Regions from separate parts of the Pseudomonas sp. MF08875 genome, predicted to be linked through region 3. Evidence: riboswitches for the same ligand, from Rfam matches in the RefSeq annotation. Region 3 holds a riboswitch; each other region holds the start of a gene.
The links. A riboswitch is a leader RNA that binds a small molecule or an ion and turns the genes downstream of it on or off. The one in region 3 is predicted to bind cobalamin.
Positions count from the first base shown of each region.

Region 1: linked by a shared signal. The riboswitch ahead of AC19YT_RS06725 (ABC transporter substrate-binding protein) and the one ahead of cobW (cobalamin biosynthesis protein CobW) in region 3 are both predicted to bind cobalamin.
Region 2: linked by a shared signal. The riboswitch ahead of AC19YT_RS05145 (TonB-dependent receptor plug domain-containing protein) and the one ahead of cobW (cobalamin biosynthesis protein CobW) in region 3 are both predicted to bind cobalamin.
Region 4: linked by a shared signal. The riboswitch ahead of cobO (cob(I)yrinic acid a,c-diamide adenosyltransferase) and the one ahead of cobW (cobalamin biosynthesis protein CobW) in region 3 are both predicted to bind cobalamin.

Region 1 covers NZ_JCBCUW010000008.1:97,348-104,599, reverse strand. The annotation lists gene AC19YT_RS06740 (class I SAM-dependent methyltransferase) at 1-378, opposite strand, end outside; gene AC19YT_RS06735 (OprD family porin) at 479-1,825, opposite strand; gene AC19YT_RS06730 (hypothetical protein) at 1,857-2,018, shown strand; gene AC19YT_RS06725 (ABC transporter substrate-binding protein) at 2,030-3,046, opposite strand; cobalamin riboswitch at 3,192-3,395, opposite strand; gene AC19YT_RS06720 (acetyltransferase domain-containing protein) at 3,549-4,718, shown strand; gene AC19YT_RS06715 (hypothetical protein) at 4,734-5,135, opposite strand; gene AC19YT_RS06710 (urea carboxylase-associated family protein) at 5,257-6,108, opposite strand; gene AC19YT_RS06705 (GntR family transcriptional regulator) at 6,125-6,790, opposite strand; gene AC19YT_RS06700 (amino acid ABC transporter permease/ATP-binding protein) at 6,808-7,252, opposite strand, start outside.
Region 2 covers NZ_JCBCUW010000006.1:75,577-82,828, forward strand. The annotation lists gene AC19YT_RS05125 (MurR/RpiR family transcriptional regulator) at 1-811, shown strand, start outside; gene AC19YT_RS05130 (N-formylglutamate amidohydrolase) at 808-1,554, shown strand; gene AC19YT_RS05135 (arginine N-succinyltransferase) at 1,757-2,773, shown strand; gene astA (arginine N-succinyltransferase) at 2,829-3,863, shown strand; cobalamin riboswitch at 4,036-4,239, shown strand; gene AC19YT_RS05145 (TonB-dependent receptor plug domain-containing protein) at 4,339-6,306, shown strand; gene AC19YT_RS05150 ((2Fe-2S) ferredoxin domain-containing protein) at 6,306-7,064, shown strand; gene AC19YT_RS05155 (ABC transporter substrate-binding protein) at 7,057-7,252, shown strand, end outside.
Region 3 covers NZ_JCBCUW010000004.1:42,696-49,947, reverse strand. The annotation lists gene AC19YT_RS03360 (magnesium chelatase ATPase subunit I) at 1-82, opposite strand, end outside; gene cobN (cobaltochelatase subunit CobN) at 185-3,958, opposite strand; gene cobW (cobalamin biosynthesis protein CobW) at 3,962-5,029, opposite strand; cobalamin riboswitch at 5,131-5,340, opposite strand; cobalamin riboswitch at 5,409-5,632, shown strand; gene AC19YT_RS03345 (CbtB domain-containing protein) at 5,755-5,949, shown strand; gene AC19YT_RS03340 (CbtA family protein) at 5,961-6,662, shown strand; gene AC19YT_RS03335 (cobalamin biosynthesis protein) at 6,659-7,084, shown strand; gene cobM (precorrin-4 C(11)-methyltransferase) at 7,157-7,252, shown strand, end outside.
Region 4 covers NZ_JCBCUW010000013.1:96,070-103,321, reverse strand. The annotation lists gene cobD (threonine-phosphate decarboxylase CobD) at 1-233, opposite strand, end outside; gene cbiB (adenosylcobinamide-phosphate synthase CbiB) at 226-1,134, opposite strand; gene bluB (5,6-dimethylbenzimidazole synthase) at 1,131-1,781, opposite strand; gene AC19YT_RS10075 (cobyrinic acid a,c-diamide synthase CobB) at 1,778-3,154, opposite strand; gene cobO (cob(I)yrinic acid a,c-diamide adenosyltransferase) at 3,148-3,759, opposite strand; cobalamin riboswitch at 3,838-4,067, opposite strand; gene AC19YT_RS10065 (hypothetical protein) at 4,223-4,807, shown strand; partial or broken gene AC19YT_RS10060 (PQQ-dependent sugar dehydrogenase) at 4,872-6,185, shown strand; gene AC19YT_RS10055 (class I SAM-dependent methyltransferase) at 6,182-6,844, opposite strand; gene AC19YT_RS10050 (C40 family peptidase) at 6,869-7,252, opposite strand, start outside.

The DNA of each region.
Region 1 (7,252 bases), on a different contig from region 3:
CTTTACGCCCAAGTCCAGCAGGTAGCGCAGGCCGCCCTCGGTGAGGGTCCATTGCTCCAGCGGCTCGCCCAACAACCACTCGGTGGTGCTTTGCGGCAGGTAGCGGTGCTGCAGCGCCAGGTGATGGGCGCCACTGGCTTGCCAGGGCGCTTGCTGGGTGAGGGTGTGCAGGCTGGCGACGAGGGCCTGCAACTGTTCCTGGCTCGGTTCCTTGAACAACGACACCAGCACCACCCCTTGCAGCCAGTCTACGGTCAGTTGTTCCAGCCCCGGCCAGCAGCGCCCACGGCCATGGAACAGGCGCCGGGTTTCGGCCGGCGGGGCTTGCAGGGCGGTGGACAGGTGAGCGTGCAGGGTGGACAGGGCGTCGGCATTCATCGGGCAGGTTCGGCAGGGGGAAAGGCCGGCATTCTAAACACAAAGCCACGGCGCTGCTGGATTCGCCCTGGCGCCATTGCTTCTTGGCAATGCCCCTGGCTCAGAAGCCGCCGCCGAGGGGGTATTCCACCGCGAGGCGGATCTGGTCGCTGTCCAGTTCGGCCTGGGCACGGTTGCCGCGATGCACATTGTGCCGCACGGAAAACGCCGCGCCCTTGGCCTTGCCGCTTTGCACCACATAGCGGGCTTCGAAGTCGCGCTCCCAGTGTTTGCCACCCTGGCCGTAGCCCAGGTAGGCGTAGCCGCCCGCAGGGTCGAGGTGGCTGGCGTCGATCTGGCTGCCACGAAGGTAGGCCGCGCTCAGGCTCAGCCCCGGCAAGCCGAAGGTTTGCAGGCCCAGGTCGTAGCGCGCCTGCCAGGATTGCTCGTTCGGCGCGTTGAAGTCCGAGAGCTGCACGGCGTTGCTGATGAAAATCGCCCCACGGGTGACGTAGTCGAATGGCGTGTCGCCGCGCACCTTCTGGTAGCCCAGGCTGAAGGTCTGCGGGCCGCTGGTGTAGCCGGACATCAGGCTCCACGTGGTGTTGTCGATACGTCCCGACAGCGCCCGGCCCTCGTCGGTGGTGCGGTACAGGTTGAGGTTCAGCGACAGTGAGCGGGTGGGGCTCAAGGCGTGGCTGAACGTGGCGCCCAGGTAATGCTGGTTCCAGGTATCGGCATAACGTGAGGTGTAGAGGCTGGCGCTCAGGCCCGGGGTGGCGCTGTAGACCACGCCCGCAAGGTCGAAGGCGTTGCCCTGGCGGCCATTGGAGTAATTGACCACAAAGCCGCGGTCGTGGCTCGAGGCATTGCGGTCGGTGCTTTCGGTGAAGTGCCCACCCAGCAGTTTCACCCCGGCCCATTCCTGGCTGGTGAGGAACAGCCCGGTGGCGGTTTCCGGCAGGAGGCGGCTGTCGGAGGAACTGAATACGGGGGTTTTCACCCGTTGTTCGCCCCAGGCCAGGGTGGTGGACGACACCCGCAACTTGAGCGCGGCGCCGCCACGGCTGAAGCTGTTTTTGGGGTGGCCGTCGTGGTCCAGCCCCAGCAGCCGCGCCTTGCCCGCGCGGCCGCCACCGCTGTCCAGTTGCAAGCCTTGGTAAGCGTGGGCATCGACGCCCACACCCACCGTGCCCTGGGTAAAGCCCGACTGCACGCTGCCCATCAGCCCGTAGGCCCATTCTTCGCCGTAGCCATTGCGCTCGCTGCGGGGTTTGTAGGCGTTGCGCGCGCCGTTGCTGCGGGCGCCGTGACGGTACTCGCGTTGGTCGTACACGCTGCGGTTGAGCAGGGTCCAGGTGCTGTCTTCGACAAAACCCTTGGCCTGTTCCTGGGCGGACCCGGCGTTGGCCAGGGTGCTGTGGCCGAGCAAGGCGACGGGCAGTGCCAGCGCAGTGATGTAACGCATCGGGGTGGTCTCCAGGAAGGGTTAAAGAGGCGTGGAAGCGCAGGATCTGCGCGCCATCGCTGGGGTCGGTCAACCAGCCCGCGCCCCGAAGCTTATTGGCCAGGGTTTGCAAGACCATGGGCAGGCTGATGGCGGTTTCGCCCAGGGCCGCGCCGGCGATCACCGCCAGCACCAACAGGCCATGGCCGAGTAACCGGGCGTGTCTCATTTAGGCAACTTGAAGTGCTCAACAGCGCTGGCCAGCTCCTCAATGGCGCCGAACATCCGCGTGCTGGCGTTCATGCCGTGGGCGTCGATGATGACGATGCGGTCGTGCTTGACTGCGTCCATGTGGCGGGTCACTGGGTCGCTCTTGAGGAATTCCAGTTTTTTGCGGTAGTCGTCGGCGGGGTAGCGGCGCCGGTCCATGCGCGCAATCACCAGGATACTGGGGTTGGCCTTGGCGATGGTTTCCCAGCCCACGGTGGGCCATTCCTCGTCGGATTCGATCACGTTGCGCATCCCCAGGGCGCTGAGCATGAAATCGGGGATGCCCTTGCGGCCCGCCACATAGGGGTCGATGCCAAGGTCGGCGCTGGAAAACCACACCACTGCGGAGACGTCCCGGGGGTGCTGCTGGCGCGCCTGGGCCACGGCGTTGGCCAGGCGATTCTTCAGGTCGCTGACCAGGCGCTGGCCGCGGTCCTCCACATCGAAGATCTGTGCAAGCTCGGTGATGCTCTTGTACAGGCTGTCCACGCTGAAGGCCTTGAGGCGCGTGCCATCGGCGCCCACCAGGTTGTCCTTGCCTTCGCAGTCGGAGGGCAGCAGGTAGGTAGAGATCTTCAGTTCATGGAACTGCTCGCGGGTGCCGACCGCGCCTTGGGGCCCAACCATCCACTCCAGGTCCACGGCCACCAGGGCGGGGCGCTTGCCGATCACCGCTTCAAAACTGGGTTCGTTGTCGGCCAGGCGTTCGACCTTGGCATCCTGGGCCTTGAACTGCGGCAGCACTTCGTTGAACCACAGCGAGGTGCCTACCAGTGTGTCGCCCAGGCCCAGGGCGTAGAGCATCTCGGTGCCGGATTGGCCGATGGTCACGGCCTTGGCCGGCGCCTCGCTGAACGTCAGGGGCACGCCGCAGTTGTTCAGGTGCAACGGGTATTCGGTGGCACTGGCGCACAGGCTCAGCGAGGTCAGGCCGAGGCCGGCGAACAGGGCGTTGAGGTGGGGCAGTGACATGAAATGCGATCTCCATTGGAACCGGTGCACGGGCAGGGCACGGCCTTGGAAAACACATCCCTCAAACGCTGCCGCCAGGGCAGGGTAAAGCTGAAAACGCATCGAAAACCGCGTGCGGATGTCCTTTCCGGACACCCCGCCGGTTAGTGTTTGCTACGGGCCGGCAGGTGTTCTGATTGGCGCTTCGCGGTCCGCCAGCGGCCTTCCCGGGAGGTTTTCCGGTGGCGTGCGTGGAGGCAGGGGGCTCGGCGCCTACAGTTGCGGGGGCAGTTCCGTTTCAGCGTGGCTTACGGCGCGCTGGGGGATTCCCTGTCAGTTCCTTGCGCCAACCGGCGGGCGGCATGTTAGTTCATCGATACGCATTCAACCAGCGGCGGGGCAAGTGTATGGCCGTGATTGCGCGGTGCATTGCGCTAGCTTGTCATGTTATAAGGTAACGGTTCAAGCTTTTCATCGACCGCTCTGGCGAGCGGGTTTCCTATCATCCCGTTGCGAATACTCCATGACCCATACCCCTTCACCCGCTGTTAGCCCCCCGATTTCACGTCTGCTGTCCATCGATGCCCTGCGTGGGCTGGTGATCCTGTTCATGCTGCTCGATCACGTGCGCGAAACCTTCCTGCTGCACCGCCAGGTCGGCGACCCGATGGACATCGCCAGCACCGAACCGAGTCTGTTTATCAGCCGTACCCTGGCCCATTTGTGCGCCCCGGTGTTTGTGCTGCTCACCGGGTTGTCGGCGTGGTTGTACGGCGAAAAATATGCCGGCAAGGCTGATGTCGCGGCGTTCCTGTTCAAGCGTGGGTTGTTCCTGGTCCTGCTGGAGCTGACCTTGGTGAATTTCGCCTGGACCTTCCAGTTCCCGCCCAGCGTGATCTACCTGCAAGTGATCTGGGCCATCGGCCTGAGCATGCTCGCGCTGTCGCTGCTGGTGTGGCTGCCACGGCCGGTGTTGGCATTGCTGGCGGTGGCGATCATCGCCGGGCACAACCTGCTGGACGGCGTGCATTTTCCCGTGGAGTCGGCCTTGCACGTGCCGTGGGCGATCCTCCACGACCGTGGCTGGCTGGCGTTTTCTGCGGATTTGCGCCTGCGTACCTCTTACCCGGTATTGCCGTGGATCGGCGTGATCGCCCTGGGCTACGTGCTGGGGCCGTGGTTCAGCCGCAGCACGCCGGTGGCGGGGCGCCAGCGGCGCTTGCTGGGCTGGGGTGTGGCGGCGTTGCTGGGGTTTGTGCTGGTGCGCCTGGCCAACGGTTATGGCGAAAAACCCTGGGCCGTGGGCGACACCGCGCTGCACACCCTGATGGGCTTTTTCAACATCACCAAGTACCCGCCGTCGCTGCTGTTCCTGACCTTGACCCTCGGGCTTGGGCTGCTGCTGTTGCTGGCCTTCGAGCGGGCCGGCCAGCGGCGGTGGCTGCTGCCGTTGACGGTATTGGGCTCGGCGCCGATGTTCTTCTACCTGCTGCACCTGTATGTGCTCAAAGCCTTGTATCTATTGGCGGTGGCGGCGTTCGGGCTGAACCAGGGCAGCTACTTTGGCTTCGACTCCATTGGCGCGGTGTGGCTGATGGCGATGGCCCTGGCGCTGGCGGTGTACCCGCCAGTGCGCTGGTTCTCAGCGCTCAAGGCCAGGCGCCGCGACCTCGCCTGGCTCAAATACCTGTAGCCCCTACGGCACGGCTCAGGCGTCGCGCAGCAGGTCGTTGGCGTTGAGCAGGCTGTAGGCGATCTGCGGGTTTTTTTCCAGGGCGCGGCGGATAGCGGCAGGGATGGTCTGGCGGGTTTTGCGGCACAGGCCTGGGGTGTCGTCGATCTGGATCTGGATGCCGCGCATGCTGCGCACTTCATTGAAACCGGGGGCGACCTGCACGCGGATGCCGAGCAACTGGAGCATTTTGCGCTGCATGTGTTCCAGGTCGTCCAGGCTGTGCAGGTTTTCCAGGCGTTCGAGCAGGCGTTTTTCTTCGGCCCGGGTCAGGCTCAGGATCGGCAATTGCAGCAGTTCCTGCTCCGGCAAGCGGTCGCGCCCGCAGGTGCAGGCGCCGGGAGGGCAGGGTTGGCGCAGGTGGGCAGGCGTGGTCATGGGCAGCAGCATAGCGACTGGCGCGCGGCTTTGCCTATCACGGCGCCAGCGCACCGGGTGGCGCGCGTGCAACGCAGAGGCTGGCTGTGCCGGCCTCATCGTCAGGCGGGCGCCCAGGGCCTTACTTCTCCCACTCCGCCTTGGGGATCAGCAGGCCATGGTTGCCGTTGTAGGCGGCGCGTTGCGGCGGTTGCCAGCCGTCGAGCAGGCTGTCGTCGAGGCGGTAGATTTCCACGCCCAGGGGTCGGCAGACCTTGAGCGGGTCTTCGGCGTCCGGGCCCCACATCGGCAGCGAGAGGTCGCCGCCCGGGCAGGTGGAGAGGGCGCACAGCAGGTCGATTTCGGCGAAGAACTCCAGGTAGTCACCTTTCTGCGCCGGGCAGGCTTTCATGAAGTACATGTCGTCGTGGTTAAGGCCCGTGCACTGGAAGATGTTCAGCACGTCATGCACGTCGAACTCGGTCAGGCCGTGGGGCAGCACAGCGCGGGTCAGGTTGGAGTGGCAGTGGTGGTGGAAGTCTTCGCCGGTGAGCATTTTGTTCACGTAGGGGTCGCAGCGGGTGCCGAGCAGGTCGTGCAGGCGCCCGCCGTGCTCGTCGATGCCGTAGGCGGCCAGGCTGTCGTCGGTGATGGTGACCATCGGGCGCAGAAACGGCAGGTTCGACCACAAGCGGTCATAGGTGGTCACGTGGGCGCCCTGCAACTGGCGGGTGCGCGCGGCCCACATGCGTTCGCGTGGGTCGTTGGCGTTCCACACGTTGAAATCGCCCACCTGCGGGCCGACCGGGGTGGTCACGCGGAATACATGGCCGGCCGGCACTTTCCAGGCGCGGCCGGTGCGGATCGGCACTTCGAACTGCTCGATCAGGGTGCGAGCGCTTGGGGTCTGGCGCACGCGGTCGTAGAACGCGGTATCGACTTGCAGGGCGGCGCCTTTGCTGACCTGGTAGGCCGCGGGGTAGTCCTTGTACATGGTGGGTCCTCTTTTTTCAGTGTTTGGGGATGCTGGCGAGAATGTCCAGCAACACCCGTTCGGAGTCGTTGAGGTAGCTGCTCATGGCTTCTTCGGCTTCTTTCTTGCGCCCCTCGCCCAGCAGGTCGTGGATGTGCCGGTCGCGCTCCAGCCAGGGTTTCTGGAAGGTTTCTTCGCTGGGGGCGTTGGAGAACACCAAACGCATCTGGGCGGCGACATGGGTGAAGAATTCGTCGAACAGGGGGCTGCGCAGCAGGCCGACGATGTGTTGGTGAAAACGCAGGCTGTGGGTGCCGAAGGCCTGCCAGTTTTCGCGGTCCTGGGCCAGTTGCGCAGCTTCGATGGCTTGCAGCATCAGGTCGGACTGGTACTCGCGCAGTGGTTTGCTGGCGGCGATGGCCTGCAATTCCAGGGTGCGCCGTACTTTGAAAATGTCGCGTACTTCGTCGATACCCAGGCGCCGCACCATCACGCCCTTGTTGCGCACGTAGCTGGCCAGGCCTTCGCGCCCGAGCTGGTGCAGGGCCTCGCGCACAGTGTTGCGCGAGGCGTTGTAGTGGTTGACCAGTTCGCTTTCCACCAGCGGCATGCCCGGCAACAGGCGCCCGCCAATGATGTCTTCGCGCAGTTCAATGGCCACTTGGTCGGCCAGTGACAGGCTCGGTTCCTTGGTTTGGCTCACGGTGTGGCTCCCTTGGCTCAGGCCAGTTGCACGTCTTTGAGGAACTTGGTCATGCGTTCGCTGCGTTGCTCCAGCATCTGCCGGGGCGCGGCGTCCTGGATGATCTCGCCGCCTTCCATGAACACCACGCGGTCGGAGAGCTTGAAGGCGAAGTTCATTTCGTGGGTGACGATGACCATGGTCATGCCTTCGCGGGCCAGTTCTTCGATCACCGCCAGCACATCGCCCACCAGTTCCGGGTCCAGGGCCGAGGTGGGTTCGTCGAACAGCATCACCGAGGGCCGCATGGCCAGGGCGCGGGCGATCGCCACGCGCTGCTGCTGCCCGCCGGAGAGCTGGTGCGGGTACTTGCCGGCGTGGTCGAGCATGCCCACTTTGCGCAGCAGGGCCAGGCTCAGCAGGCGTAGGTCCTCGTCGCCGCCGTGGGCGTGGTAGAGCGGCGCCATCATGACGTTTTCCAGG
Region 2 (7,252 bases), on a different contig from region 3:
GACCCCCTCGGAACGCAAAGTCGTGCGTGCGCTGCTCGATCAGTACCCGCGCAACGGCTTGGGCGCCATGTCCCGCCTCGCCGAGCGGGCCGGAGTCAGCGACCCCAGCATCGTGCGCTTGGTCAAGAAACTCGGCTTCCCTGGCTACGCCGAATTCCAGGAAGCCCTGCTCAGCGACATGGACCAGCGCCTGCGCTCCCCCAGCGCCCTTTTGCAACAACATGCCCAGGTCCATCAGGACGATACCTGGGGCCAGTATTTGCACGACTGCCAACGCGCCCTTCAGGAAACCCAGGCCCTGACCCAGGCCGAAGACGTGCGCATCCTCGTGCAATGGCTGCTCGACAACCGCCACCTGGTGCATTGCTATGGCGGCCGTTTCAGCCATCACCTGGCCCAATACCTGCTCAGCCACCTGCGCCTGTTCCGCCCCGGCTGCCAAGCCCTGGAAGACTGCGCTCGGCTGGCCGACGCCATGCTCCAGGTGCAGCACCACGACACCGTGGTGATCTTCGACTACCGCCGCTACGAGGCCCGTGCCCTGCGCGTGGCCACGGCGGCCAAGGCCCGGCATGCGCGGGTGGTGCTGTTCACTGATATCTACGCCTCGCCGTTGCGCGAATTGGCCGACCTGATAATCAGCGCGCCGGTGGCCTCGGGCGCGGCATTCGACACCCTGCTGCCGGCCATGGCTCAGGTCGAGGCGCTGATCGCCTGCATGACCCGCCGCAGCCCAGACCTGGCGGAGCGACTCGATAGCGTGGATGCCTTGCGCAACGAGTTCGGCGTCCACCTGCTGGAGGAAAGATGACCTTGCCCACTGCCGAAACCGGGCTCTACGAGCAGCCCCCATATACTTTGCACCACGAAGACTCGAGCCACCCGCTGATCCTCGTGTGCGAACACGCCAGCCGCTACATTCCGCCGGCCCTCAATGACCTGGGCCTGAGCCCGCAGGCGGCCGCCGAGCATATCGCCTGGGACATCGGCGCCCTGGAGCTGGCTCGCGGCTTGTCCCAGGCCCTGGGCGCGACCTTGCTTAGCGCCAACTATTCGCGCCTGCTGATCGACCTCAACCGCCCACGCCACGCCGCCGACAGCATCCCGGTGCGTAGCGAGATCTACGATATCCCCGGCAACCAGGGCCTGAACGAGGCCGCCCGCGACTACCGCCGCCAGTGCCTGTTCAAACCCTTCCACACCCGCCTGGGGGAACTGATCGAAGCACGCACCGTTGCGGGGCGCGAAGTGCGCGTCGTCGGCATCCATAGCTTTACGCCGATCTATTTCGGCCAACCGCGCACACTGCAAGCCGGGGTGCTCTATGCTCGGGCACAGGCCTACGCCCAACGCGTGGTCGAAGGCCTGCAACGCCACGGCCTGAACGCGGCCGGTAACCAACCTTATGAAATCGACCCCCTGTCGGATATGACCGTGCCCGTGCACGGCGATGCCCGGGGGATCGATGCTGTATTGATCGAGGTGCGCAACGACCTGCTGCACACCCCGCAAGCCGTGCAGCGCTGGACGGAGTATCTGGCGCCGCTGTTGTAAACCTTGATCGCCGACAAGCGCACCGACGCTATGACCTGGCATAGCATTGCAATACCATCGAGCGCCAGGCAGAGCGCACAATAAGCACCGGCACCCCGCCCATTGGCCGTGACCGGGGTCAAACCCGTGGAAAAGACAGTGATAGTCAGGCTCATCCCGCCAAAGCTGGCGCGTAGGAGCCCATTGATACAGGAGTGCATCCATGCTGGTGTTACGCCCAGTCGAGTCAACCGACCTGCCCCATTTGCAGCAACTGGCCCGCGAAAGTCTGCTGGGCGTCACATCCCTACCGGATGACACCTCGCTGTTGCAGGCCAAAATCGATGGCTCCCTGCGGTCCTTCGCCAAGGACGTGGACGAGCGCGCCGACGAGAGCTACTTCTTCGTCCTGCAGGACAGCTTTAGCCAGCGCCTGCACGGCTGCGCCGAGATCATCGCCACCATCGGCTTCAAAGAGCCGTTCTACAGCCTGCGCAATCGCACCTTCATCAGCACCTCGCGGGAGCTGAACATCCAGCACGCAGTGCCGGCGCTGTCGCTGTGCCAGGACCTCAACGGGCACACTTTGCTGCGCGGTTTCCACGTCGACGACGCCCTGGTGCGCGGGCCTTACGCCGAGCTGGGGTCGCGCGCACGCCTGCTGTTCATGGCCGCCCACCCGCGGCGTTTTGCCGAGGCCGCCATCACCGAGATCGTCGGCTACTACAGCGAAGACATGAGTTCGCCCTTCTGGGATGCCCTGGGCAAGCACTTCACCGACCTGCCCTACGCCGAGGCCGAGCGCCTCAGTGGCCTGCAAAGCCGCGAAGCCATCACCCTGTTGATGCCCCATCACCCGATCTACATCCCCATGCTGCCGCAAGCGGCCCAGGACTGTATCGGCAAACCCCACCCGGATGGCCGCGACGCCATGGACATGCTGCTGCGCGAAGGCTTCGAACCCCACAGCTACGTGGACATCTTCGACGGTGGCCCAACGCTTTATGCGCGCACCGCTAACATCCGCTCCATCGCCCGCAGCCAGCTTCTGACCACAGTGCGCCGGGCCCCCAGCGGCGAATTGGGCCGCTACCTGCTAAGTAACGACAAACTGCGCGATTACCGCGCCATCGTCGCCGAACTGGAGGAACCCCTGGAGGGGAAGGTCGGCCTAAGTGATGACATGCTCGAAGCCTTGCGCCTGGACGAGGGCCGCACTGTGCGGTTGATCGCCCTGTGACCTTGCCCCGAGCCCAAGAACTACGCCTGGATAGGCGCGCCCAAGGAGCTGCACCATGATCGTCCGCCCGGTGAATATCACTGACCTGCCCGCGTTGCAGGACCTGGCCCGGCATGTAGACCCCGCGCTGACCAGCCTGCCCATCAGTGAAGAGCGCATGGCCCATCGGGTGCGCTGGTCGCAACGCACCTTCGCCCAACAGGTCGAGCGCGCCGATGCCGACTACCTGTTCGTGCTCGAAGACGACGACCAACGCCTGCTCGGCGTCAGCGCCCTGGCTGGCGCGGTGGGCGAGCGCGAGCCTTGGTACAACTACCGGGTTGGCCTGACGGTGAACTCGGCGCCGGTACTGGGCATCGAGCGGCACATTCCGACCCTGTTCCTGAACAACGAAATGACCGGCCAATCCCAGCTCTGCTCGCTGTTTCTGCGCCCGGACCTGCGCAGCGTCGGCAATGGCCGCTTGCTGTCCACGGCGCGGCTGCTGTTCGTGGCTGAGTTCCCCGAGTTGTTCGGCGAAAAACTCATCGCCGGGTTGCGCGGCTGCACCGATGAAGAAGGCTGCTCGCCGTTCTGGGACAGCCTGGGCCGGCACTTCTTCAAGCGCGACTTCTTCCACGCCGACCACCTCTCGGTGATGGGCAACAAGGCCTCCATCGCCGAACTGATGCCGCGCCAGCCGCTGTACACCTGCCTGCTCACCGAAGAGGCGCAAGCGGTGATCGGCCAAATGCACCCCAACACCCGGCACGCGGCGCAGATCCTCCAGGCCGAGGGTTTCAGCTACCACAATTACATCGATATTTTCGATGGCGGCCCGCTGATCGAAGCGGCGGTGGGCAACATCCGTGCCGTGCGCGACAGCCAGTCCTTGACCTTGAGCATCGGCACCCCGGACGACGAAGCCCCGACCTGGCTGATCCACAACCGGCGCCTGGAAAACTGCCGTATCACCGCCGCCAAGGCGCGCCTGGTGGGCAATCAGTTGCTGATCGACCGCCTCACCGCCAAACGCCTGCAACTGCAACCCGGCCAATCGGTACGCGCCGTGCCCATGGCCCTGCGCCACATGCAAGCTGTCGCCGCGTAACCCTCGCGGTAGCAAGCGGGCTCGCCCGCGCTGGGGTGCGCAGCGCCCCTCGGTGGTGTGGCACCGGGCCAATTTTTACGGCCGCTACGCGACCGAGCGCGGGCGAGCCCGTTTGCTACACCAGTCTCCCCAAAACACCCGCCAAGGTTGACGAACGGTCATGCCAGTGTTCAGATGCCGCCCTGTTTCAGGTGCCTCCTGCCGCCGTGCATGAGGTGAAACGGGAAACCGGTGCGCCCTCCCAGGGCTAGTCCGGTGCTGCCCCCGCAACGGTAAGCGAGTGATGGGTTCAATCAGCCACTGTGCCTCACGGCATGGGAAGGCGAACCCCTCCAGCCTCGCAAGCCCGGAGACCGGCCTGGAATGTTTGTTTGGCAAAAACCTGCGGTGGGCGGGCATGGGCCGGTATCGGCGTGTGCCCGGTACTTTCTCCTGCGTGCTTCTGCGAAAGAAACTTTTTCGAGAAGACCAAAAAATGAATCAACTCCAAACCTTGCGTGCCCGGGCCCTGTGTCCTGCGCCCTTGCATGCCTGCGCGGCCCTGTGCGGCGCCCTCCTGAGCCCGGCCCTGCTGGCCGATGACAGCGCCCTGACCCTCGAACAACAAACCGTCAGCGCTCCGTCCGTGGAATCCACCACCGTCGCCGAGATGGCCAAGTACGGCAGCAAAGTGGAGATCGTCAGCCGCGAGCAGATCGAGCGCGCCGGCCCCAGCAGCGACATCTCCCGCGTCCTGCAGATGTACGTACCGGGCCTATACGTGGCGCCGAAAAACGGCCCGTTCGACTACGGCACCTATTCCCTGCTGGGCGGGCGCAACGACGACACCCTGATCCTGCTCGACGGCGTGCGCCTGAACAATCGCCTGTATGGCGGCATTTACATCGACACCCTGCCTGCCAACGCCATCGAGCGCATCGAAGTGCTCAAGGGCGGCCAGAGCCTGCTGTTCGGCACCCAGGCCGTGGCCGGCGTCATCAATATCGTCACCCGCAGCCCGCAAAGCCGCGACATCGGCGGCGAGGTCAACCTGGGCCTGGACAGCTTCATGGGCAAAACAGGCGACGCCCGCGCCGAGCGCATCGTCAGCAACGGCTGGGGCGACCTGGGCCTTTTGGCCTACGTCAGCCACAACGTCTCCGACGGCTACCAACCGTTTCGTAACCGCGACTACAGCGCCAACACCACGGACAAAAAGCGTTCCTACGAGGTCACCACCTTCGGTGCCAAGGCCATCCAGGCGTTGGGCGACGATGCGCGCCTGGAGCTGTTCTACCAATACTCCGACGCCAACCTGGACTTCGCCCGGCCCGCCAACAACCGCAAAACCACCAACGACCGCGTGCAGCAAATCGCCACGGCCACCTTCGAGCACAGCCTCAGCGAACGCCTGAGCTATTTCGTCAAAGGCCACGTCAACGACTGGGACACCCGCTACACCCGCATCAACAACGCCCCGGGCGGCGCCACCACGGTGGTCAACGACAAGGATTACTGGGGCTTCACCGACTGGGGCGTGCAGGCCGAAGGCAAGGCCGAACTGGACGGCGGCCACGTGCTGGTGTTCGGCGCCGACAACCAGTGGTTCAAGGGCCAGGACGATGTGCTCATCATCGACGACAACCAGGCCCAGGCCCACGCCCTCTACACCCAATTGCGCCCGGTGATCGCCGCCCTGCCCGACTGGCACCCCAGCCTCGGCATCCGCCACGAAGCCATGAGCGGCGGCGATAGCGCCACCGTGGGCATGCTCACCTCGCTCTATGACCTCAACCCCAACTGGCAGCTGCGCGGCCAGTACGGCAGCGCCTACAAGCTGCCCAACGCCGAACAGTTGTTCGCCCGCGAAGACGATGAAATCGGCAACCGCAACCTCAAGCCCGAAAAAAGCCGCAACGCCGAGCTGGGGCTGGACTACAAGGGCGAACTGCTGAACCGCGACTTCAGTGCCAGCGTCACTGGGTTTAGGCGCAAGATCACCGACCTGATTGCTCTGGACGACATCCACTGGACCAACAGCCAGGGCGAGGTGCGGGTGCGCGGCGTCGAACTGGACGGCAAATGGCAGCTGGACGAGCGCTGGAGCCTGTCGGCGGACATGACCCGCAACCTGGTGGAAGGCAACCACGGCGTCACCCTGACCAACATCCCCAGCTTCTTCGCCCGCTCGCGCCTGGCCTTCGACGCCGACAATCGCCTGTGGGGCGTGGCCGGCGCGGTGCGCTACATCCGCAGCGTGGTGGGCGCCAAGGAGGTGGAATACGGCCACTACGCGGTAGTGGACGCCGACGCCTACCGCTACCTCGACAACGCCCGCCAGCACCGCATCAGCCTGCTGGTGGAAAACCTGCTCGACCGCGACTACGTCACCAGCCGCGCCAGCTCGGTGGACAACCTGGGGCGCCCGTTCACCAGCGAAGTGCGCTACACGTACCGCTTCTGATGAACACCCCAAGCCCATACCAACAGGTGCTGTTCGTCGGCCCGGGCCTGCGTGACGGCTCGCAAGGCCAGGCCTTTGCCGCCGCGTTGCGCACCTTGCGCGGCGCGGCGCCGAACGAGCGGATCATCGACACCCTGCACAGCTTCGACGGGCTCTGGCAGGCCCTCCAAGCACCGCGCCAGCACCTCGGCGAGCAGGTGCTGGTGGTGGACCTGGAGCCCGCGTCCGACAGCGCCTACCTGGACTGGTTGCGCGATGAGCTGGCGCGCCGCGCGGCCGCCCACCCGCAGGCGCCAAGGCTCTGGGTCACCGCCTCGGCCCTCGGCCGCCGGGGCCTGGAGGCCGACGCGGTGTGCGCCGAGGTGGCGCGCAGCGAGCGCCACTTGCCCTGCGAGCGGGTGGCCCCGGTGGCCGCCGACCCAGGCTGGGAACACCCGCCGGCCCACGCCCGCCACCTGTTTTTGTGCACCGGCCCGCGTTGCGTGCGCCGGGGCGCCCTGGCGCGGTGGAAAACCCTGCGCCGCCATTTGCTCGACCATCACCTGGTAGAAACCCCGGGCGGCGTGCTGCTGACCCGCACCGCTTGCCAGTTCCCATGCAACCGTGGGCCACTGCTGACGGTTTACCCCGATGCCTGCTGGTACCGCATCGCCACCGACGACGACACCCGGCGCCTGGTGGACGAACACCTGCTGGGCAATAGGCCGGTTGCGGCCCTGCTGATCCATCCGCCCCCAGGAGGCGTGCCCGATGCGTAGATTCTTCGTTGCCGCTACGTGGCTGTGCCTGGCCGCCCCAGCCTTTGGCCAAACCTATGGCAACTGCGGCCAAACCTGGGCCGTGGCGCAGCCGCCGCAGCGCATCGTGGCCCTCAACCAGCACAGCGCCGACACCCTGCTCAGCCTCGGCGCCGGCGACTTGCTGGCCGGCGTGGCCTATATCGACG
Region 3 (7,252 bases):
CGATGGCCGTCAGGCACAGCGCCAGTTTCAACGCATCGGCCCCGACCACGGCGGCGAGGGGGTAATGGGGGGTGTCGGTCATGTCAGGCGTCTCGTGGAGGGGTCGTTTTTTTGTACAACGCAAAACTCTTGTGGGAGGGGTATCCGCACAGAGGGCAAACCGATAGGCGCGGGTTTCATTGGCTCAGCCCTCTTCTTCGATATCCAGCAGCATTTGCTCCAGAGCCTCGCGATAGGCCCCTGGCTCCTGCCATAAGCCGCGTTGCTGGGCTTCGAGCAGGCGTTCGGTCATGTCCCGCAGGGCATGGGGGTTGTGCTGGCGGACGAAGTCGCGGGTGTCCGGGTCCAGCAGGTAGGCCTCGGCCAGCAAGGCGTATTGATGGTCGTCGATCAGCCCCGAGGTGGCGTCGAAGGCGAACAGGTTGTCGAGGGTCGCCGCCATCTCGAATGCGCCTTTGTAGCCGTGGCGCTTGACCCCGTCGAGCCATTTGGGGTTGGCCGCCCGGGCGCGGATCACCCGGTTCAGCTCTTCTTTCAAGGTGCGCACGCGCGGCCGGTCGGGTTGGCTGTGGTCGCCGTGGTAGCTCGCCGCCGGGGCGCCGCCGAGGGTTTCGACCGCCGCGAGCATGCCGCCCTGGAACTGGTAGTAGTCGTTGGAATCGAGCAGGTCATGTTCGCGGTTGTCCTGGTTTTGCACCACGGCCTGCACTTGGCTCAAGCGCTGGGCGAACTGGCTGCGGGCGGCGGTGCCCTCGTCGGCACCGCCATAGGCGTAGCCGCCCCAGTTGAGGTAGACCTCGGCCAGGTCGGCGCGGGTCTGCCATAGCCGCCCGTCGATGGCGCCCTGCACGCCCGCGCCATAGGCCCCGGGTTTGGCGCCGAAGATCCGCCAACCGGCCTGGCGCGCCGCCGCGTCCGGCGCGGTGCCCGCCGCCAGCAACGCCGCGCGTTCATCGCGCACTTTGGCCGCCAGGGGGTTGAGGTCGTCCGGTTCGTCCAGCGCGGCCACCGCTTGCACCGCCGCGTCGAACAGACGGATCAGGTTGGCGAAGGCATCGCGAAAGAACCCCGACACCCGCAACGTCACGTCCACCCGGGGCCGGTCCAGCAGGCTCAGGGGCAGGATCTCGAAGTCATCGACCCGTTGGCTGCCGGTGGCCCACACCGGGCGCACGCCCAGCAGGGCCATGGCCTGGGCGATGTCGTCGCCGCCGGTGCGCATGGTGGCGGTGCCCCACACCGAGAGGCCGAGTTGGCGCAAATGGTCGCCGTGGTCTTGCAGGTGCCGCTCTAGGATCAGGTTGGCCGAGGCAAAACCGATGCGCCACGCAGTGGTGGTGGGCAGGTTACGCACGTCCACCGAGAAAAAATTGCGCCCGGTGGGCAGCACGTCGAGGCGGCCCCGGCTCGGCGCGCCGCTGGGCCCGGCCGGCACGAACCGCCCGCCCAGGGCCGCGAGCAAGCCATTCATCTCGGCCGGGCCGCAGGCGTCCAGGCGCGGCGCGACCACCTCGCGCAGGTGCGCCAGGATTGCGTTGACCTCCAGCCACGGCTCCCCGGCAAACGGCGCGTCGGCCACAGCCAGGGCCTGTTCCACCACGGCCAGGGCGAACAACTCGAGGCGCTCGCGGGTGTCGCCCGCGGTGCGCCAGGGCTCGTGGCTGGCACCTTGCAACTCAACCGGGCGCGGCCCGTTCCAGGGCTCGCCTAAATTGCAGTCCAGGGGATCAAAACCCAGGGCCAGGGCCTTGGCCAGCGCCCGCAGCAAACTCGACTGAGCGCCGCGGCCGTCGCCCCGGGGGATGCGCAGCAGCGCCAGCAAGGTGTCCAGGCGCAGGCGCCCGGCGGGGGATTCGCCGAACACGTGCAGGCCATCGCGGATCTGCGATTCCTTGAGGTCGCACAGGTAGGTGTCCAAACGCGGCAGCCAGATCGCCGCGTCGGCCTCGCTGTCCAGCGCAGCGTCCAGTTGCAGCTCGCGGTCGATGTGGGTGTCGCGCACCAGGGCGAGGATGTCTTTTTGCAGCTCGCGGGCACGGCGCGGGTCGAGCAATTGGGCGTCGTAGTATTCGTCGGCCAGGCGTTCGAGGTCGCGCAGTGGGCCGTAGGTTTCGGCGCGGGTCAAAGGCGGCATCAAGTGGTCGATGATGACCGCTTGGGTGCGGCGCTTGGCCTGGGCGCCCTCGCCCGGGTCATTGACGATAAAGGGGTAGATGTTCGGCAGCGGCCCCAGCAGCGCATCCGGCCAGCACTCAGGCGAGAGGCCCACACCCTTGCCCGGCAGCCATTCCAGGTTGCCGTGCTTGCCGACGTGGATCACGGCGTGGGCACCGTAGGTATGGCGCAGCCAGAAGTAGAACGCCAGATAACCATGGGGCGGCACCAGGTCCGGGTCGTGGTAGACCGCGCTGGGGTCCACTTGGTAACCGCGCGCCGGTTGAATGCCGACAAAGGTCAGGCCCAGGCGCAGGCCGGCGATCATCAGGCGCCCGGCGCGGTGCATGGGGTCCTGCTCGGGGGCGCCCCAGCGGGCCAACACGGCCTGCTGGTTGGCCGCCGGCAGGGCCTGGAACAGGGCCTGATAGGCGTCCAGCGCCAGGCTTTGCTGGCATGGGCGCAGGTCGAGGCTGTCGAGGTCGTTGCTGACCCCGCCGAGCAACGCCTGAATCAGCGCCGTACCGCTGGCCGGCAGCTCCGCGGGCAGCGGATAACCTTGCGCGTGCAGGGCCCGCAGGATATTCAGCGCCGCCGCCGGGGTGTCCAGGCCCACGCCGTTGCCGATGCGCCCATCGCGGGTCGGGTAGTTGGCCAGGATCAAAGCGACGCGTTTGTCGCCGTTACCCAGGCGCGCCAGGTCCACCCAGCGCCGCGCCAGTTCGGCGACAAAATCCATGCGCTCGGGCTGGGCGCGGTAGCAGACCACATCGGATTGGCTGCGCTCGCTGCGCCAGGCCAGGTCCTTGAAGCTGATGGGGCGGCTGATGATGCGCCCGTCGAGTTCCGGCAAGGCGATGTGCATTGCCAGGTCTCGCGGCCCCAGGCCCTGCTCGCTGGCGCGCCACCCGGGCTCGTTGTCCTGGGCGCAAATGGCCTGGATCACCGGGATATCGCGGCGAAACGGGCGTAAATGGGGGGCTTCGGGGCTCGATTGAGCGAACCCGGTGGTGTTGAGGATCACCGCGGCTGCGGCCTCGTCCAACCAACCTTCCACTGCCGCCAGGCAACCGGGCTCCTTGAGGCTGGCCACCGCGATGGGTAAGGGGTTGAGGCCCGCCGCCTGCAAGCGCTGGCAGAACACATCGATGAACCCGGTGTTCGCCGCTTGCAAGTGGGAGCGGTAGAACAGCACCGCCGCCACGGCTTGCCCGGGCTGCCAGTCGGTATGCCATTGGCTTAGGCTGGCGTGGCCATGGCGAGGGTGGTAGATGGCGCTGCGCGGCAGCACCTGGGGCTCGCCCCACGAATAGTCGCGGCCCAGCCAGCCACTGGCCAGGCAGCGGTAGAAATCCAGGGCATTGCCCAAACCGCCCTGGCGCAAAAACTGCCACAGGCGATCGCGCTCGGGCGCGGCCACGGTGCTCAGGTCGCTCAGCTCCGGGTCGGGGCGGTCGTCCCCCGGCACCAGAATCAGTTGCACGCCGCGCTCGGCCAGTTGCACCAGGCGTTCGATGCCGTAGCGCCAATAGCCGATGCCGCCGTGCAGGGATATCAGGATGACCTTGGCGTGTTGCAGCACCTGCTCGACGTAGAGGTCCACCGAGGCGTGGTTCTGCACCTGCATCGGGTTGGCCAGGCGCAGGCTGGGGTAATCCTCGGGCAGTTGCCGGGCGGCTTCGGCCAGCAGTGCCAAGCTGGAATCGCCGCTGCACAGGACCACCAGTTCGGCGGGGGTTTGCCCCAGGTCGGCGATGTTGTCATCGGCGACGAAACCACCGGGTTGGGTCCTGAGCAGGTGCATGGGTCAGGCGCCGAGAGCGGCGCGCAGTTGCGCTTCGAGTTGGGCGGCATCCAGGTCTTGGCCGATCAACACCAGGTGGGTGGTGCGCGGCTCGTCGCTGCGCCAGGCGCGGTCGAAGTGCTTGTCGAAACGGCTGCCCACGCCCTGGATCAGCAAACGCATCGGCTTGCCCGGGATGGCGGCAAAACCCTTGACCCGCAAGATGCCGTGCTTGACCACCAACTCGTTAAGGGCGGCCAGCAGCAAGCTTTCGTCGGCCTGGGGCAGCTCGATGGAAATGGAGTCGAACGCGTCGTGATCGTGGTCATCTTCGCCGCCATCGCCGTGATGGTGGTCGTGGTGGCTGTGGCGCCCGTCGATGTGCTCTTCGGAACCGGCGCCCAGGCCGATCAGCACGTCCAGGGGCACGCGACCGCTGCTGGCTTCGATGATCTTCACCGCCGGCGGCAGTTCTTCGGCCACTTCCTGGCGCACGCGCTCCAGGTCTTGCGGGGCGATCAGGTCGGTTTTATTGAGGATCACCAGGTCGGCGCTGGCCAATTGGTCGGCGAACAACTCGTGCAACGGCGACTCGTGGTCCAGGTTGGGGTCGAGTTTGCGCTGGGCGTCCACCTGGTCGGGGAAAGCGGCAAAGGTGCCGGCGGCCACGGCCGGGCTGTCAACCACGGTAATCACCGCATCGACGGTGCAGGCGCTGCGGATTTCCGGCCACTGGAAGGCTTGCACCAACGGTTTGGGCAGGGCCAGGCCGGAGGTTTCGATGAGGATGTGGTCCAGATCGGCGCGGCGCGCCACCAGTTCGCGCATCACCGGGAAGAACTCTTCCTGCACCGTGCAGCACAGGCAGCCGTTGGCCAGTTCATAGACGCGGCCGTTGGCTTCTTCTTCGGTGCAGCCGATGGCGCACTGCTTGAGGATTTCGCCGTCGATGCCCAGCTCGCCGAACTCATTGACGATCACCGCGATACGCCGGCCCTGGGCGTTGTCGAGCATGTGGCGCAGCAAGGTGGTTTTGCCCGAACCGAGGAACCCGGTGACGATGGTGACGGGGAGTTTGGCCAGTGTTTTCATCGGATGCCCTTTGGCAAAGGGGGCGGGCATACGGGACGGCTGGCCGGGCGCGGGGGGCGCCAAGGCAGATTTCGCCACCGGATCACCCCGCCCGGTTGAATGTGAGAATCAGTGACGAGGCAGGTCTCCTGGCTGACGGTGGGCCAGTCCTTGGACTGGCATTCGCTGCGCCTTCCCGCTTGGCCCGAAGGCATCAGCAGTGGCGTGGCAGCGAACAGCACCGTTCACAGTTGCGGGGGCAGCCGCGGCATTGACCGCGTTCCCTTCTTAGCTTCGGCACGGGCCGAAGAACCTCGAACGCGCAAGGCTACGCAGTGCGTAGGGGCGGGTCAATGCCGGGCGCCTCGGGCATTTGACGCCCCGCCCTCGCCCATGCTCTCCTACGCACCTTGTTACAGGTGCCCTTGACAGGGTGAAACGGGAAACCGGTGGATCATGTGCTTTACTCAAGCCCTTGATGAATCCGGTGCTGCCCCCGCAACGGTAAGCGAGAGAGGAATCACAGCCACTGTGCCAACCGGCATGGGAAGGCGATTCCAGCAGGCCACGGCGCAAGCCCGGCCCCTCGCGAGCCCGGAGACCGGCCAGTGACACGACAGTGCGCCCCCACGGCCACTTTCACCCAACAAACCCGCGGTGGGCGGGCGCTGTCTGAAGCCCTGCGGGCCCGCCTCGCAGGGGTTTGCATGCGCTCGATCCGCCCTGACACCACAAAGGGAAGCGCCATGTCGATCATCAGCAGCACTCGCCATACCGGCACCGCCAGCAGCACCGCCACCTTGAGCCAACGCCTCACTGCCGCCATCGGCGCGTCGATTTTGGGCGCGTGCCTGGTGTATTTCGCCGGGTTCTCCCACATCGAAGCGGTGCACAACACCGCCCACGATACCCGCCACAGCGCCGCGTTCCCGTGCCATTGAGACCTGCCGCCATGATTAAGCGCATCGCCCAAACCGCAGGTTTCACCGGCCTGCTGGCCGCCCTGCTGCTGACCCTGCTGCAAAGCTTCTGGGTCGCGCCGTTGATCCTCCAGGCCGAAACCTATGAAAGCGCCCCGGCGGCCCAGGCCCATGAACACGCCGACAGTGGCGGCGCCGCCCACAGCCACGACGCCGAGGCCTGGGAGCCCGAAGACGGCTGGCAGCGCGTGCTGTCCACCACCGGCGGCAACCTGGTGGTGGCAGTCGGTTTCGCCCTGATGCTGGCCGGGCTCTACACCCTGCGCGCGCCCAACAGCACCGTGCAAGGCTTGTTCTGGGGCCTGGCCGGTTATGCGACCTTCTGCCTGGCGCCGACCCTGGGCCTGCCACCGGAATTGCCGGGCACCGCTGCCGCCGACCTGGCGCAACGGCAGATGTGGTGGGTCGGCACCGCCGCGTCCACTGCCGCGGGCATCGCCCTGGTGGTGTTCGGCAGGCACTGGGCGCTGAAGATCCTCGGCGCGGCGATCCTGGCCGTGCCACACGTGATCGGCGCGCCGCAGCCAGAAGTGCATTCGATGCTGGCCCCCGAAGCCCTCGAAGCGCAGTTCAAGATCGCCTCGCAACTGACCAATGCCGCGTTCTGGCTGGCCCTGGGCCTGATTAGCGCGTGGTTGTTCCGCCGCAAGGGTGGCGCCTCATACCCGGCGTGAACCGCCCCAGCCCGGCGCCGATCCTGGTGATCGGCCTGGGCTGTCAGCGGGGCTGCCCCGCCAGCACGCTGCGCGCGTTGCTCGACCAGGCCCTGCAAGCCCACCGCATCGACCTGGACGCGGTGCAAGCCCTGGCCAGCATCGACCTCAAGCGCCACGAACCGGGTCTGCTGGAACTGGCGGCGCAATTGGGCTTGCCGTTGACCTGCTTCAGTAGCGTGGAACTGGCCACCTATCAAGATCAACTGAGCCATCAATCTCAGATCGCTTTCGAGCGCACCGGGTGCTACGGCATCGCCGAAAGCGCCGCCCTGGCCCTGGCCGAGCGCCTGGCGCAAGAGCCCTCCAGCCTGGTGATTCGTCGGCAGAAATACGCCCAGGCCACCTTTGCATTGGCGCGGGCCACGCAAAAGCGCCGATAATCGCCGCCCCGATCATGAGCAATCTTCATCTGCAAGCCTGCTCGCCCCCCCTCTTTTGCCTAGGACACCGCCATGACGGTCTACTTTATCGGTGCCGGCCCCGGCGACCCGGAACTCATCACCGTCAAGGGCCAGCGCCTGATCCGCCGTTGCCCACTGATTATCTAC
Region 4 (7,252 bases), on a different contig from region 3:
TGGATCGCCGCTTGCGAGCCGGGCACCGGCAGCACGTGGGCGGCGCCGTAGTAGTCGCGGGCAGCTTGCTCCAAGCCATCCTCGGTTTCCGGCAGGCGCGCCCAGGCCCGCAGCGGGATCGGCGGGATCGGCCAGGGCCACGGCGCCAGGCCGCTGGAGAGGTCCAGCCACTCGTCTTGGGCAATGCCGTATTGCGCGCAGGCTTTGCGCAGGCGCCCACCGTGTTCAAGCATAGAATTCGGCCCCCATGCACAAGATCAGCAACCACAGCCACACGCCGCGCTGCACCAGTTGCCAGCCACGGTCGATGGCATCGGCGTCGGCCGGTGGGCCTTCGCCCAGGGTCGGGCGCTGGTGCAACTCGCCGTGATAGACCGCCGCGCCGCCCAGCTCCACCCCCAGGGCACCCGCGCCGGCAGCCATTACCGGGCCAGCATTGGGGCTGTCCCAAGTAGGGCCTTGCGTGCGCCAGCATTTAAGCGCCAGGCGTGTTTTGCCCAGTAGCGCGTAGGTCAAGGCGACCAGCCGCGCGGGAATGTAGTTGAGCAGGTCGTCGATTTTTGCCGCCGCCCAGCCGAAGCGCTCGAAGCGTTCGTTGCGATAGCCCCACATGGCGTCCAGGGTATTGCTCAGGCGATACAGCACCACCCCCGGCGCGCCGGCCACGGCAAACCAGAACAGCGCGGCGAACACCGCGTCGCTGCCGTTTTCCAGCACCGACTCGGTGGCCGCCCGGGCGACGGCAGTGTCGTCCAGCTCGGCGGTTTCGCGGCTGACCAGGTAGCCGACGCGTTTGCGCGCCTCTGCCAGGTCACCGGCGCGCAGGGCCTGGGCCACTGGCGCCACATGCTCGCCGAGGCTGCGCAGGCCGAGGGCGCAGTACAACGCGAGGACTTCCACCAGCCAACCGATGTAGGGCAGCCACGACAAAGCTGTAGCCGCCAGGGTCAAGGGCAGCACCGCCAGCACCCACGCGGTCACGCCGTGGCTACGCCAGCCGCGCCCGGCGGCATTGAAACGCCGCTCGATGCGCTCGGCGAACGCGCCGAACGCCACCAGCGGATGCCAGCGTCTGGGCTCGCCCAGCAACGCATCCAGCGCCACCGCGGCGGCACTCAACAACGCCACACTCATTGACTCACTCCCCATTGGTTCTCAAACAACAACTCACTCAACGGCCGGGCCTGGGCCCAGCCTTCGAGCACCAGCATCGGTGCTGGATAAAATGCCTCCACCGGCCCCAGGCACAGCACCGCCAAGGGCTTGGCCCCGGCGGGCAGGCCCAGCAGGTCGGCCAGGGCCTGGGGCTCGAACAGCGACACCCAGCCCAGGCCCAGGCCTTCGGCGCGGGCCGCCAGCCAGAGGTTCTGGATGGCGCAAGACAGCGAGGCCAGGTCCATTTCCGGCAAGGTGCGGCGGCCGAACACGTGGCGCTCGCGGTCATCGCTCAGGGCCGCCACCAGCACTTCGGCGCAGTCGTTGATGCCTTCGACCTTGAGCTTCATGAACTCACTGGAACGCTCACCCAACGCCTCGGCGGTGCGCACCCGTTCCTCTTCCACCAACTGCTGGATGCGCCCGCGCAGCGCCCGGTCGCTGATGCGGATAAAGCGCCAGGGCTGCATCAGCCCCACGCTGGGGGCGCAATGGGCGGCTTCGAGCAAGCGGCGCAGCAACGCCGGCGCCACCGTGCCGCCGCTGAAGTGGCGCATGTCACGGCGCTCGGCGATGGCGCGGTAGACGGCGGCGCGGTCGGCCTCTGGGAAGGCGTTGTCGGTCATTGGCTTATCGCGAGCAGGCTCGCTCCCACAGGAGTTTCACCGGCCTCTGTGGGAGCGAGCCTGCTCGCGATAGCGGTCTGGGGCATAAACAAAGCCGCCACCGCCCGCGGGTTGGACGGAAAGTAAAAGTGCACATAGGAGGCCGTCATCCGCCCGTCCCGGTACACCGCTTCGGCGCCGCGCCCGCCGTTGGGGCTCAGGCCCCGGGCGATGGGGGCCAGCGTGGTGGTGGTCAGCGAATGGTGATAGGTGTGGCCACGCAGGCTGCCTTCGGGCAGGTCCACCGTTTGCAGGGCCAGGGCCGCCAAGCGTTTTTGCATCACCGCAGCGCCCGGCAACAGGCCCAGCAGCGGTGCACTCACGCCTTCGACGTCCGTGAGGGAGTCGAGCAGATACAGCATGCCGCCGCACTCGGCCAACAACGGTTTGCCCGCGCGGTGGTGGGCGCGGATAGCCTCCAGCATCGGCGTGTTCTGCGCCAACGCGACGTGGTGCAACTCCGGGTAACCGCCGGGCAGGTAAAGGCTGTCGGCCTCGGGCAACCCGCTGTCATGAATAGGTGAGAAGAAGTGCAACTGGGCGCCCATCGCCCGCAGCAGGTCGAGGCTGGCGCCATAGGTGAAGGCGAACGCCTCGTCCCGCGCCACGGCGATGCGCACGCCGGCCAACAACGGCTCGGCAACCACCGGCTGGGGCGCGGCGAAGGCCACGGCGGGCGGCAGGGCCACTTCGCAACTGCTGGCCAGAGCCGTGGCGGCCGCGTCCAGGCGCAGGTCGAGGTCGTTCAGTTCACTGGCCTGCACCAGGCCTAGGTGGCGGCTGGGCAGCTCGATGCCCGTCTCGCGGGACAACGCGCCGTACCAGCGCAGGCCTTCGGTGAGGCTGCCTTCGAGCAGTTGCGCATGGCGCAGGGTGCCGACGCGGTTGGCCAGCACCCCGGCAAAGGGCAGGTCCGGTTGGTAGCGCGCCAGGCCCAGGGCCAGGGCGCCGAAGGTCTGGGCCATGGCGGTGCCGTCGATCACGCCCAGCACCGGCACGCCGAAGTGGCGCGCCAGGTCGGCACTGGAGGGCGTGCCGTCGAACAGGCCCATGACGCCTTCGATCAGGATCAGGTCGGCCTCCCCCGCCGCTTCCCACAACAGGCGACGGCTTTCCTGCTCGCCCACCATCCACATATCCAGTTGGTACACCGGCGCACCGCTGGCACGCTCCAGAATCATCGGGTCGAGAAAGTCCGGGCCGCATTTGAACACGCGCACCTGGCGCCCCTGGTTACGATGCAGGCGCGCCAGGGCGGCGGTGACCGTGGTTTTGCCCTGGCCGGACGCCGGCGCCGCAATCAGCACGGCCGGGCACTGGCGCACACTCACAATTCGATGCCTTTTTGCGCCTTGATGCCGGCCTGGAAGGCGTGCTTGAGCAGGCCCATTTCGGTGACGGTGTCGGCCAGCTCGATCATTTGCTCCTTGGCCCCACGGCCGGTGACCACCACGTGTTGCATCGGCGGGCGGGCCTGCAGGTCGCTGAGCACTTGGTCCAGGTCCAGGTAGCCGTGCTTGAGGGCGATGTTCAGTTCATCGAGCACCACCAGGCCAATGGCCGGGTCGCTGAGCAACTGGCGCGATACCGCCCACGCCGCTTGGGCGGCGGCGATGTCGCGCTGGCGGTCCTGGGTTTCCCAGGTGAAGCCTTCGCCCATCACGTGAAAGCGCACCTGCTCGGGGAAACGGCGGAAAAACAACTCCTCGCCCGTGCTGTTGCGGCCCTTGATGAACTGCACCACGCCGCACTGCATGCCGTGGCCCATGGCGCGGGCGAGCATGCCGAACGCCGAGCTGCTCTTGCCCTTGCCGTTGCCGCTGAGCACCAGCAGCAAGCCGCACTCGTTGGGCGAGTTGGCGATGCGTTCATCGATCACGGCTTTTTTGCGCAGCATGCGCGCCAGGTGGCGCTCGTCGCGTTCGGGGGAATCGGTCATGGGGCAGCTCTCCGTTGGGGCTGGATAACGGCGGGCAGGAATAAAGGACGGCAACAAGCCTGGCATCGCCCACCGTGATGCCGTTGGATGGATCAGGCCGGTCTCCGGGCTCATGAGTGGGTTGCCCCGGGCGGTGCGCCTTCCCATGCCCGGGTGGGCACAGTGGCAAAAAGCACAGCCTTGACTCATTTACCGTTGCGGGGGCAGCGCCGGGATCGTGACCGCGCGCTTGGCGCACGCACTCACCGGCTTCCCTGTTTCACCCTGTCGACCGCTGGCCACAGGGCACCTGAAACAAGCGGCGAAGGTTAGAGGGTTGGGGGTGGAGCGTCAATGAAACCCGGGGCCGCCAGGGTTGATTGACTGCGATGGGTCAATAAACGGGCGCCAATCTTGTGCCAGGCTGGAAGCGGCGATATCAAATAGCCATAACCCAAACACGATCGACTCAAGGGAGTGAACGATGCAAGGCATGATTATCAGCAACCCCAAGCTGGAATTTTTGCGACCGATGCTGGAGCGCTGGTTTGACTGCATCGATCGCTACAACCGGGTGCGCGGCGACAACAAGGCGCCGTACTGGTCAGACGAGCGGGCCAACCTGGGGCTGCTCTCGGCCGCAGCCTGGATGGCCGAAATGGTCACCCTGGAACATGCGCCCACCAAAAAGCAGTTGGAAAACGGTGAGCGCAATGCCCGCGCCGACCTGTACATCGCCAGCAAGGACGAATGGGCCTACGTGCAAGCCAGCCAGCGCTGGCCCCAGATCAACCACCTGAACCTGGAGCAGGCCCTGCTCGATATCACCAGCGCCGCCCGCCGCATCAGCTACCCCAGCGACCTGAAGCTGGGCTGCCTGTTCGTCGCCCCGCAAAAAACCCAGCACAGCGCCACCCCCGAAGAACTCCAGGACATGGTCGACGACCTGCAAAAGGAGTACAGCTGCGCCGTGGCCTGGTACTTCCCCTATGCCTACCGCAAGTTGCGCAACGAGGCGGGCAACTACCAACCCGGCATCGCCGTGCTGTTCAAAGAGGCTCGCGGATAAGGTTGAACCCCGCGCCGCGCCCACTGCCCTATGCTTACCGCCGCGTACTCATAGGGAAATGCCCATGTTCAAGCCTCGCTCCGCCTTTATCGTTGTGCTCGCCGCCGGGTTGGTTGCCTGCGGCGAGACGTCCACCTTGCAAGTTTCCGACGGCACCGGGCCGTCGCCGCGCCTGCCGGCGCCGAACAAAACCCTGATCCCCACCGTCAACGTCGCCCCGGCCATCGGCTGGCCGGCGGGCGGCAAACCCGTGGCGGCGGCCGGCACCCAGGTCGCCGCGTTCGCCGAAGGCCTGGAGCACCCGCGCTAGCTTTACGTGCTGCCCAACGGCGACGTGCTGGTGGCCGAAACCAACGCCCCGGCCAAACCCGAGGACAGCACCGGGTTGCGCGGCTGGATCAGCGAAAAAATCATGGCCCGCGCCGGCGCCACCGTGCCGAGCCCGAACCGCATCACCCTGCTGCGCGACGCCGACCACGATGGCGTCGCCGAAACCCGCACGGTGTTCCTGGACAACCTCAACTCGCCGTTCGGCATGGCCCTGGTGGGCAACGACCTCTACGTGGCCGACACCGATCGCCTGCTGCGCTTCCCCTACACCGCCGGCCAGACCCGCATCGAAGCGCCGGCCAGCAAGGTGGTGGATTTGCCCGGCGGGCCGCTCAACCACCACTGGACCAAAAACGTCATCGCCAGCCAAGACGGCAGCAAGCTGTACGTCACGGTGGGCTCCAACAGCAATGTCGGGGAAAACGGCCTGGAGAAAGAAGAAGGCCGCGCGGCGATCTGGGAAGTCGAGCGCGCCAGCGCTAAGGCGCGGATATTCGCCTCGGGCCTGCGCAACCCCAACGGCCTGGCCTGGGAGCCGGACAGCGGTGCGTTGTGGACGGCGGTCAACGAGCGGGACGAAATCGGCAGCGACCTGGTGCCGGACTACATCACCTCGGTGCGCGACGGCGGCTTCTACGGCTGGCCCTTCAGCTACTACGGCCAGCATGTAGACGAGCGCGTCACCCCGCAAAACCCGGACCTGGTGGCCAAGGCCATCGCCCCGGATTATGCGGTGGGGCCGCACACCGCGTCCCTGGGCCTGGCCTTCGCCACGGGCAGCCAATTGCCGGCGCCCTTCACCCACGGCGCTTTTATCGGCCAGCACGGCTCGTGGAACCGCAAACCCCACAGTGGCTACAAAGTGATCTTCGTGCCCTTCAACGCGGGCAAGCCCAGCGGGCCGCCGGTGGATTTACTGACGGGGTTCCTCGACACCGAGGAAAACGCCATGGGCCGCCCGGTGGGCGTGGCGCTCGACCGGCAAGGCGCAGTGCTGGTGGCCGATGATGTAGGCAACAAGGTGTGGCGGGTAACCGCAGCGCGCTAACGCTTGCGGCACAAGGTCAAACCATCGCCCACCGGCAACAGCGACAGATCGACACGCGGGTCATCCTTCAAGGCCAGGTTCAGGGCCTGGATGGCCAGGGTGTCGGCGCTTTGCGGGTGGGCCTCCAGCACCCGCCCGCTCCACAGGGTGTTGTCGAAAATCGCCAAGCCGCCGCCGCGCAGCAGGCGCAGGGCGCTTTCCAGGTAAGCCGGGTAGTTGGCTTTATCGGCGTCGATGAACATCAAGTCAAAGCTGCCGCACAAGCCCTGGCGTTCGATGTGCTCCAGGGTTTCCAGGGCCGGGCCCAGACGCAGCTCGATGCGCGCGGCCACGCCCGCTTCCCGCCAATACGCCTGGGCGGTGGCGTTGTAGTCGCCGGGGATGTCGCAACACAGCAGTGTGCCGTCGTCCGGCAAGGCCTGGGCCATGCACAACGCGCTGTAGCCGGTGAAGGTGCCCACTTCCAGCAAACGCTTGGCGCCGGTCAGTTTCACCAGCAAGGCAAGGAACTGGCCCTGCTCGGGCGCCACCTGCCAGCGGGCCATGGGCAAGGCTTGGGTGTGCTCGCGCAAACGCTCAAGCAACGGCGTTTCGCGCAGGGACACGGCCAGCAGGTATTGGTAGAGGGGGTCGTCGAGGGTGATGCTGCGAGCGGTCACGAGAACCTCCGCGAGGGGGACGCCTTAAGGGTTGTGCGCCAGCTGAGCCGGCGCCAGCACCCGCTTGGCACTCAGGTAAGCCTTCTGCCAGTAGGCCTTGGACAGGCTGTCGAGCTTGACCGTGCCGCCCGTGGCCGGAGCGTGGACGAAGCGGCCCTCACCCACATAGATGCCCGCGTGGCTGACCTGGGAACCGCCATTGGTGGCGAAGAACAGCAGGTCGCCGGTTTGCAGGGCATTCTGGTCGACGTCCTGGGCGCGCATGCCAATCATTTCCCGGGTAGAACGCGGCAAGGCGATGCCCGCCGCATCGCGGTAGACAAAGCCGATCAGGCCGCTGCAATCAAAACCCGAATCCGGCGTATTGCCGCCCCAGCGATAGGGCGTGCCCACCAGGCCAAGTGCGCG